Regions from separate parts of the Ornithinibacillus jepli genome, predicted to be linked through region 1. Evidence: riboswitches for the same ligand, from Rfam matches in the RefSeq annotation. Region 1 holds a riboswitch; each other region holds the start of a gene.
What was found. Region 1 has a riboswitch for cyclic di-GMP ahead of motA (flagellar motor stator protein MotA). Riboswitches for the same ligand answer to the same signal wherever they lie in the genome.

Region 1 (3,288 bases):
TAACTTAATTCTGATATTTTCTCGATTCCTTCTGCTATTACTTTAGTATTCGATTTGGAAGCAAATTCTATAATAAGCTCCACTAAATTTTGCTTCTCATGATGTTCTTCAATATTTCTAATTAATGATTTATCTATTTTTATAAATTCAGGGTTCAGATATAGAAGTGTTTGTAAACTATTATAGCCCGTTCCCGCATCATCAAGTGCGATTCGTAATCCCTTTTCTCGATAATATTCGATAATTGGTATAAATTGTTCATGATTAATACCGGCATCTCTTTCGGTTAGCTCTAATACAATCTGATTAGGTGTAAGTTGATAGTTGTCTAATAAATTCAAAAGTATATCTCTTTGATAATAAACATCTCCCAATACTTGTGGTTGTATATTTAGAAAAACTAAGATGTCTTTTTGAGCTTTTAGCGATTTAATTTGATTCGTAAATCTACTAAGTGCTAGGTTACAGAGAAAGTGTTCAACCTGAAGCGCACAGCTGCTTTTTCCTACATATTCATAAAACTTATCAGTGGTAGGAAAAAGTGTTGAACTTTCTGGACGATTTAAAATTTCATAAGCAATAGTCGTCCCCTTATCTAAAGTCAAAATTGGCTGAAAGAAAGTCTTAACTTTTTCAGTGTTTAATAACGCCTGTACTTCTTCCCTTTTTTGAAACTCAAGATATAGCGTATTTTTGTTTTCAATTATGTAATCCAGGAATTTTTTCATTTGGTTATTTTTCATATTTCCACCTTTAAGTAGGTATTTAATGTCATCCTATTAATAAGTATAAATAAATAAGTTAGCACTTATATAAATCAAAAGTAAAAAAATTGTAAAAATTTGACGAAATATATTTAGTATACATAATAATTATGTTATGGAGGCTTAAAAAGGTAAGTCTCAATTTTTTTAGAGTCAAAAATTAAATTTTCCTAAACATCTATTCCTACCTGTACGATATAAACGGTAGGTCAAAAGTTACAACTTAATAACTTCTGTCAAAGGCAAACTTACTGAAAGGTAAGGACGCAAAGCTATGGGTCTAAGGTCTAAAGACTAAGATTGCCAGGTTGCCAAGAATAGAATCTATGAAAATTCTATTTGGCTATTCTTATAAAGAATAGTCTTTTTAATTACTAAATGGAGGTCTACAAATGGATAAATCATCATTAATAGGAATTATACTAGGAATTCTTGCCATTGGATTAGGAATGGTATTAAAAGGGGTTGGGTTAGGTGCGTTGATTAACCCTGCGGCTATACTTATTATCCTCGCTGGAACAGTAGCTTCCGTTATGATTGCGTTTCCGATGAGTACGCTTAAAAACATCCCATCTCTTTTAAAAATCCTTTTTACGGAGAAAAAAGAACAAAGTATAGAAGATTTAATAAATCAGTTTTCTGATATGGCAGATATTGCTAGAAAAGAAGGAATACTATCATTAGAAACGAGATTAGATCAAATTGACGATCCCTTCCTATCATCAGGTTTGCAACTAGCTGTAGATGGCCAGACACCTGAATTTATCCGAGATGTCATGATGGAAAAGATTGACGCAATGGAAAAGCGTCATCAGGAGGGTGCGGCAATTTTCTCACAAGCTGGTACATATGCGCCAACACTAGGGGTACTTGGAGCGGTAATCGGATTAATTGCAGCACTTGCTGATATGGAAGACATCACTGCATTAGGTAAAGCAATTTCTGCAGCCTTCGTCGCGACTCTACTCGGTATTTTCACTGGTTATGTGCTATGGCATCCATTTGCGAACAAGTTAAAAGCAAAATCGAAAAGAGAAGTGGAAATTAAGGAAATTATGATAGAAGGGATTGTATCAATTACGATAGGGGAGTCTTCAAAGGTCGTAAGAGATAAGCTAGGTTCTTATCTAACGACAAAGGAATTGCAACAAATCAATCAGGTGAAGAATTATGAAGAAGAATAGAAGGAAGAAGGAAGACCACCATATTGATGAATCTTGGCTACTCCCCTATGCCGATTTATTAACATTATTGGTTGCCTTGTTTATTGTTCTTTTTGCGATGAGTGAAATTGACGTGAAAAAATATGAAGAATTGGCCGCCATTTTCCGGAGTGAATTTTCAAGTGGGGACGATGGATTGATGGAAAATCCTGCTCCTACTCCTGAAATAGAACCCCAAGAGGTAGAAGAAGAGGGAGAGAAGCCGGAAGAGGAATCAGATGAAGGAAAAACGGAACACCAAAATTTACAAGAACTGCAAAGGAAGATTGACAGCTATATACAAGAGAATAATCTAACCGCATCATTAGAAACAAATCTATCAGGTGAAGGATTAATGATTTCCATAAAAAACGACGTCTCCTTCAATCCTGGAAGTGCGGAAGTAAATCCTGAGGGGATGGAGATTGCAACAGAAATTTCTAAGTTATTATATACCGATCCACCACACCAAATAGTCATTAGTGGTCATACAGACAATGTACCGATGAATAACGCAGTATTTGGTTCTAACTGGGAATTGAGTGTAATGCGTGCAGTTAATTTTATGACACTGATTTTAGAGAATGACCAGCTTGATCCAGCTAAATTCAGTGCAAAAGGGTTCGGAGAACATCAGCCAATTGTACCGAATGATAGTGCTGACAATAGGGCGAAAAATAGACGTGTTGAAGTGCTAATTTTGCCTAACTATGATATTACGGAACATGTAGATTAATTAATAAACATCAAGAGGTGGACTGAAATGAAACGATATTTCAATTTTAAGACGATACGAACAAAAATATTATTATTATTCTCAGCAGTATTAGCTATGACTGCTCTGTATGCGGGGTTTTCTATATACTCTATTAATAAAATGAATACACAAACGGAAGAAATATTAGACAAGCAATTAACGTTATTGATATTAGATGAAGATATTGCGTTTGATATGGCTAATCGAGCAGGATTAGTTAGAGCATATATGTTGTATGAGGATCATGAAGCTCGGAAAAAGTTTGAGGATGGGACAGAGTATAGTATTGCGCTTGAGAATCAATTATTGGAATTAAGTGATTCTGACCAAACGAAAGAATTAATAGATAAAAAGTTTCAATGGGGCACATTAACAGATAAAGTATTCCAGGCATATGATCAAGGAGATAAAGAAACTGCTCAAAGAATTATGGAAACAGAAATTGCTCCATTGGAAAATGAAATTATTGCAGGTTTTACTGAAGCATCAACCCATAGAAAAGCGATTATTAATGAGATGGGTCAAGAGGTTATTGAAAATGGCCATCTCATGAGACTTTTAACTA
Region 2 (3,288 bases), on a different contig from region 1:
CGACAATAATAAGCTCATTTCGGTATCTTTCAATAATGAACCGAATTGTATCAAAGGGATAAATCTGATATTGAATATTAGTTGGAGGTTTAATTGGACCGATTCCTTCTCCATGAATTTCAGGATAGAACGTCACCACTTCTTGCTGTACTGGTTGCGAAGCACCAGGAATTATTGGAACATTATGCTTCCCTGCTAATTGTAATAGATAGGCAGCATTTGCAGTTGCTTGGTCTTTGGTCACATTTCCATAACTGGTCACTACCCCAACAATTTCAAAAGTTGGATCAATAAGGCTATACATTAGCGCTAGTGAATCATCAATACCAGGATCACCAAAAAATAAAATTTTTATAGCAATTAGAATCCCCTCCTTTACACGATATATATTCAATTCAATCCTTTATCATGTCTGGAAAGAAAAGCACCATAATATTTGTTACTAGTTATTTACCGTTTTTATAGAATGGATAAAATATTTCTAGTGTCTTGGATCTACCGGATCTACCAAATTCGTAATGAATTGCTCTCAATATAAAAAAAGAGGAGTAGATTATAATCCACTCCCCCTAATGGTTCAATTATTCTATCTATTCATCACTTTCTTCTTCACGCTCTTTTTCTGCTTTTTCTTGCTTGTCTTCCGTTTCTTTATCTACTTTTTCTGAGCGTTTTTTTGCCTCTTCACGCTGTTTTTCAGCTTCTTGACGTTGTTTTTCTTCAGCCTTTTTTGCTTCTTCTTTTTCTTTTTCTGCTTGCTTCTTCAATTCTTCACATTTCTTTTTTTCAGCTTCCTTTGTCTTCTCTTCTTGTTTCTTCAATTCTTCACGTTTCTTTTCTTCTGCCTTTTCACGTGCCTGCTCTGCTTTATCCTTATCACGATCAGACAGTTCTTGATGCTTTTCCTCTATTTCTTTCCCTTTTTCACTTACATCCTTTATAGTCTCTTCTGCCTCTTCATTTACTTCTTCCAGAAGCTCTTTTTGCTCTTCGGCTAACTCTTTATTTAATTCAGCAAGTTCTTCTTGGTATTCATTTTCATCAATTTCACCAGCTTCTAATTTCTCATCAATCTCAGCAAGTTTCTTGTCAGCCTTTAATTCTTTTTCTTGAAGTTTTGCCAGTTTTTTATTGATTTTCTTCTCTAGCTTTTCTTGTGCTTTCACGATATTCTTTTGTATTGATTCTTTAGCTTGAGGATTCTCAATCTTTTCAAGTACTGCAGTTAAAGCAAGTAAATTGGATGCCATTTTCTCTTCTAATTCAGCACGAATTGGATCAACTGTTTCATCTTCAACAACCTCTTCATTAGTAGATTCCTCTACTTCATCTTCAACATCTTCTGTTTCAGAAGCTTCTTCATAGGTTGCTAATGCTTGTTCTTGTTGCTCAATTGCCTTTTGAAGAATTTCTTGTGCTAAGTCAGTTTGACCATCCTCAATTAAAACTTGAGCTTCTTTTATTCTTTCTTCAGCAAATTGTGCAAGTAATTCCGCTTCTTTCACTTCATCAAATGTTAATGCAAGCTGAACGTTTTCACGAAGTGTTTTAAAGAAGTAGAAGAAATCACCAGGAATTAGGGATGGAGACTCTTCTTCATCTAGAGTTTCTTTCTCTTCCTCTGAAGCTTCATCTGTTTCCGTTTCTTCCTTAACAGCTTCTTCTATTACTTCATCCTCAGCATTAGGATCCATCACCTCGGTTTCAGTTGTACTCGTATCTTCTTCTTGTGAAACAATATCCTCTACTTCTGTTTCCGTTCCTTCCTCGGCTAAAGCCGGGCCAACTCCTAAAGTAATTGCAAAAGTCGTTGCAACAACACTGGAAACAAATACGTTTCTAAAGTTTTTACTAAATGTAAACATAAAAAATCCCTCCAAATATAGTAAGATATTGGAAGAATATAGAATTAGACTTATATTGGTCATCATTCTCCATTCTTCAGCGGTTCAGCCACCATAGTTTCTAGAACTTTAGGTCTGTAACTTTGCGTCTCTATCTTTCAATAGATTTGCCTTTTTCAAATGAGGAACGGATGATATCTTCGTTCATCATTTATTCTATAAATATACAACATAACATACTAAATTAGTAGAATTATTTTTTTGTTATATAATTCCTTTTTTAGGGGTATATAGAATTATTCCCTCTGATACCTTACCGTTCCAAAGAATAGGGAAGGAGAGCTAATCCCCTTCCTACACCCCTTGCATTTCCTTCAACTGCTCAAATAACCTTTCAACCGTCCCTATACCTACACGATCATATTTTGCTAATATAAGTAATTCCATCGGCAATTGACCGACTCTTTCAATCTGGTCCTCCTGCATTTGTCTTAATAGATTTGGAATACCAGTAAAATGCCTTTCTGTTAAAGGAATTAAGGATAACTCCTCTGTTACAACAATGTAATCCGTCTTGAAAAAGAAGAATAGGTCTCCGGGACGATCGGTTGCTATCTGTCTACGAATCTTCTCTTCCTCAATAAATATTTTCAGCTCTTCAAAAAATTGTCCTTCATTCTTCTCCGAGAACCGTTTCACATGTTTGGAAAGTCCTTCTAAGTTACTCGGAAGCTCACTCATAATTCTTCCATGCTGCTCAGCACCAAGCCTAATTAAAAACGTTTCTGACCTTGGAAAACGTTGTGGAAGTAGAAATGCATCACGAAGGAAATACGGAATTTCAATTGAGTCACTCTTATAAGAAATAATACGAATTGAAGTATTTCCAGGGAGAGTATCAGTAATTTTTTCATCTATTACAATAGTATTTCTCCCTACCTCTTCCCCTTCACGTTTAGTAAAAGCAGCGGATAATCGTGCTTCTAACGCATCTAATTTAAATACAAGCTCTTGTATGTCAAACGTTTGTTGATTCCGTGGAGACGGGTCCTGATATTCCGGAACTTCGATATTATGAGAAGCATAGACTTCCACATACCATTTTACAATGATGTAAATTGCTTCCCAGCATAATAAAGCTTCAGAATAACGAAATTTCCTCGGATCATGTGCAGCCTGATTCCCTTGCATTCTCACATAATGAAGAGAATCTCGAATTTCCTCAGTAAGATAACCTTTCTCATCGAGTATATTAATTTGATCCATAAGCATCCCCTTACGAATGGTAGGAAGCTTTTCCATCTCCATTACTTTCTGTAAAATATGTTCAATAAAAATCCTTGAGTGGGTTAGGACAACTCTTGGACTTGTAAAAATACTATTCTCTAACTGTTTTGCTACAAATGCTAAATCTTGAGAAACCGGTTCTAAAAAGTTGTAAAAG
Region 3 (3,288 bases), 200 kb from region 1:
TTTGATATTTACAGGTAGCTCACCAGTTAAAATGGTAGAGTACTGGGGCGGTGGCTTCTGGGGATTATTACAGTTCGCCATGCAAATGTCTCTCATAGTCGTGACAGGATATATCCTTGCTAATAGTCCGATAGTAAAAAAGTTTTTAGGAAAGATTAGTAAATTAGCTAATTCTCCTGGACAAGCAGTATTACTTGTAACACTTGTAGCATCCATTGCCTGTTTAATCAACTATGGGTTCGGTCTAGTAGTAGGGGCATTACTAGCGATTCACGTCGCAAAACGTGTACCTTCAGCAGATTATCGCCTACTAATGGCAAGTGCATATAGTGGCTTTTTACTTTGGCATGGAGGACTGTCAGGTTCAATTCCACTAGAGATTGCAGGAGATAAAAATATAGTAATAGAAAAAGTTGGTATAGTACCGGTTACGGAAACTTTATTTGGTGCTCCAAATATTTTTATTGTCGTTTCCTTATTATTATCGCTCCCATTGCTAAATAGAATATTGATGAAGTCAGCTAAAAAGGTAGGACAAATTGATCCTGAATTATTAGCATTACAGGCTAAAGCAATGGAAATTGATGAAGAAGTGCTAGAAACAAAAGAAGCAACAACTCCAGCAGAACGTTTGGAAAATAGTAGAATCATATCACTATTAATTAGTTTACTAGGATTAGCATTTGTTATTTATCATTTTGTGGAAAATGGATTTGATTTAAATTTAAATATAGTAAACTTTATATTCTTATTTTTAGGGATTTTATTCCATGGAACACCGCGTAATTTCTTGAATAGTGTGTCTGGTGCTGTGAAAAATGCGGGAGGGATTATTATTCAATTCCCGTTCTATGCAGGGATTATGGGTATGATGTCTAGTTCTGGATTGTCTGAACAATTATCCTTGTTCTTCGTTGATATTTCAAATGAATATACATTACCATGGTTAAGCTTCATCAGTGCTGGTATTTTGAATTTCTTCATCCCATCTGGTGGTGGACAGTGGGCAATCCAAGGTCCGATTATGATGGAAGCCGCTACACAACTTGGAGCAGATACTGCCAAAACAGCTATGGCTGTTGCTTGGGGGGACGCATGGACAAACATGATCCAACCTTTCTGGGCATTGCCATTACTAGCTATAGCTGGGCTAAAAGTCCGTGACATTATGGGCTTCTGCGTCATGGTACTATTATGGAGCTTTATTCCAATTTCAATAGGACTGTTATTCTTCTAGCGGGAATATCTAAGTATAAATAAAAAACAAATCTACTAGATAGGTTTGTTTTTTTATTTTATATAAAAAAGTTTTACTCAATAGTAAATAGGGTATATAGAACTAGAATTTTATGTTAAATTTATAATTTTACGAAACATTAAATATTTATTTTGTCAAATTATTGAATTATTATTGAATTGGTGTAAAATAGGTAATAAGTAATAGTAACTGAATAACAAGAATGTTGAAAAAGGCAAACTATTCGAAAGGATAGGACGCAAAGCTTAGGGTCTAATGTTGAAAAAACGATGATCGCCTGGCTACCAAAAACGGTTTTTTGGCTATTCACATATATGAATAGCTTTTTATTATGGTGGAAAATAATAAGGTAAAGTATACATACTCCCAAGGTTTACTAACTAATCTATGGTAACGATCCGTATATAAATGAGAATGATTTTTAAGTGGAGTGAAGGTAATGGAAATCATTAATAATAGATATAGGCTAAAAGAACTATTGAAACAAGAAAGGCATGTCATGGTTTACTCTGCATATGATATGCGTAACGAAAATAGAATTATTCTATTAAACTTACTAAATACTGAATATTTGCCGAAGTCTATTATTGACTTCTTTATTAATCGTTTTCTTGAAATTAAAAGTTTAACTAGTAAAGCAATTATTAAAAATTATAGTTTTAATACTGTTTCCTATATCGATAATAAACTACAAGCAGACCCACAGTACTTTTTTACTTCAGATTATATCGTCGGTACCAAAGATCTGTTCCATGTGACATATGAAATGAACTTTAAAGAAATAATAGAATGCTTTATTAAAATAAGCACGGCTGTTTATTATCTTCATTCTAAAGGTTTTATTTATAGTTCACTTAATCGTCATTCTATTCAACTGAAGGTAGAAGATGGAGATTATCAAGTATTACTTAAAGATATTGCTACTGTTCAGATGGAAAGATTAACCCATAGAGAGCAACTTGAAGACTCTGCCTACATCTATCCAAAAGTATTAGCGGGTATGCCGGAAGATGAAGAGTCGGATATCTATTCTTTAGGTGTAATCTTATTAGCTATGCTGACAAAAAAACCATCTTTAAACGATCCTAGAAAGGAATTAGCCTTACTTAAGGAAACAACAGACCCAAATATAACAAAAATAATTCCTGTTCTTGAAAACCTATTAAATACAGATAATGAGTATAGCTATCAGAATTTGTATGAATTAATCGTGGACCTTAACAACGCACTAGAAACAAACTATTCCATTATTAATAAGGAAGAATTTGATGGGTTAAATCTATATACAAAGCTTGTTGGTAGAGATGAGCATATTGAGGAAATAGTGAAAGCCTATGACAAAATGATTTCCTACCAACCAGGTAAGCGAATCTTTTTTGTACAAGGTGCTAGTGGTGTAGGTAAAACACGTTTTCTTCAAGAAATAAATTTTTTATTAGATTTGAGTAAAGCTAGTGTCTATTCTAGTTTTAGCCTAAATAACGCTTCCGCGGATAGTAAAGAAATGTGGATAGATATTTTACGAAAATTAATAATGGAAACAGATAATAGTATCGTTGAAAAATATAAAACGGAATTAATGAAGTATTTTCCTGAATTAATGGATAAAAATTATGCTAGCTCGCTTAATTATACGAATGAGCAAAATATGAAATATCGCCTTTTAAATAGAATTGCTGGGTTTGTAAATGAAAGTATACAAAATCATCCTGCAGTCATGATTATTGATAATATACATCTTGCTGATGATTTTACGATTGATACGTTTAATTATTTATGTACAGAAGTGTTAGAGAACACAAATTTAACGTTGATTTTCTCCTGCACAGACAGCGAGATTTCACCTAATTCTGTTGGATCTGAGTTTATTTATAACATGAAAAGACGCTCAGACTCCGAAACCATTCGATTAGAGCAATTAGATGAAAAACATACTGGAGAGATGATTAAAAGTATTTTATCTATTTCCTTTACACCTAAGAAAATTTCTCGAAGAATCTATCGTCAGTCATATGGAAATCCACTATTTA

Region 2: another riboswitch for cyclic di-GMP. It lies ahead of AB1K81_RS00285 (DUF5667 domain-containing protein); the one in region 1 lies ahead of motA (flagellar motor stator protein MotA).
Region 3: another riboswitch for cyclic di-GMP. It lies ahead of AB1K81_RS12340 (diguanylate cyclase); the one in region 1 lies ahead of motA (flagellar motor stator protein MotA).

The regions. Positions count from the first base shown of each region.
Region 1 covers NZ_JBFEGG010000003.1:299,288-302,575, forward strand. Annotated here, with positions in the region: gene AB1K81_RS13250 (EAL domain-containing protein) at 1-743, opposite strand, end outside; cyclic di-GMP riboswitch class I at 996-1,080, shown strand; gene motA (flagellar motor stator protein MotA) at 1,157-1,948, shown strand; gene motB (flagellar motor protein MotB) at 1,935-2,702, shown strand; gene AB1K81_RS13265 (methyl-accepting chemotaxis protein) at 2,730-3,288, shown strand, end outside.
Region 2 covers NZ_JBFEGG010000001.1:57,209-60,496, reverse strand. Annotated here, with positions in the region: gene AB1K81_RS00290 (nucleoside hydrolase) at 1-394, opposite strand, end outside; gene AB1K81_RS00285 (DUF5667 domain-containing protein) at 591-1,865, opposite strand; cyclic di-GMP riboswitch class I at 1,941-2,026, opposite strand; gene AB1K81_RS00280 (DUF4145 domain-containing protein) at 2,199-3,288, opposite strand, start outside.
Region 3 covers NZ_JBFEGG010000003.1:99,057-102,344, forward strand. Annotated here, with positions in the region: gene AB1K81_RS12335 (short-chain fatty acid transporter) at 1-1,237, shown strand, start outside; cyclic di-GMP riboswitch class I at 1,462-1,547, shown strand; gene AB1K81_RS12340 (diguanylate cyclase) at 1,698-3,288, shown strand, end outside.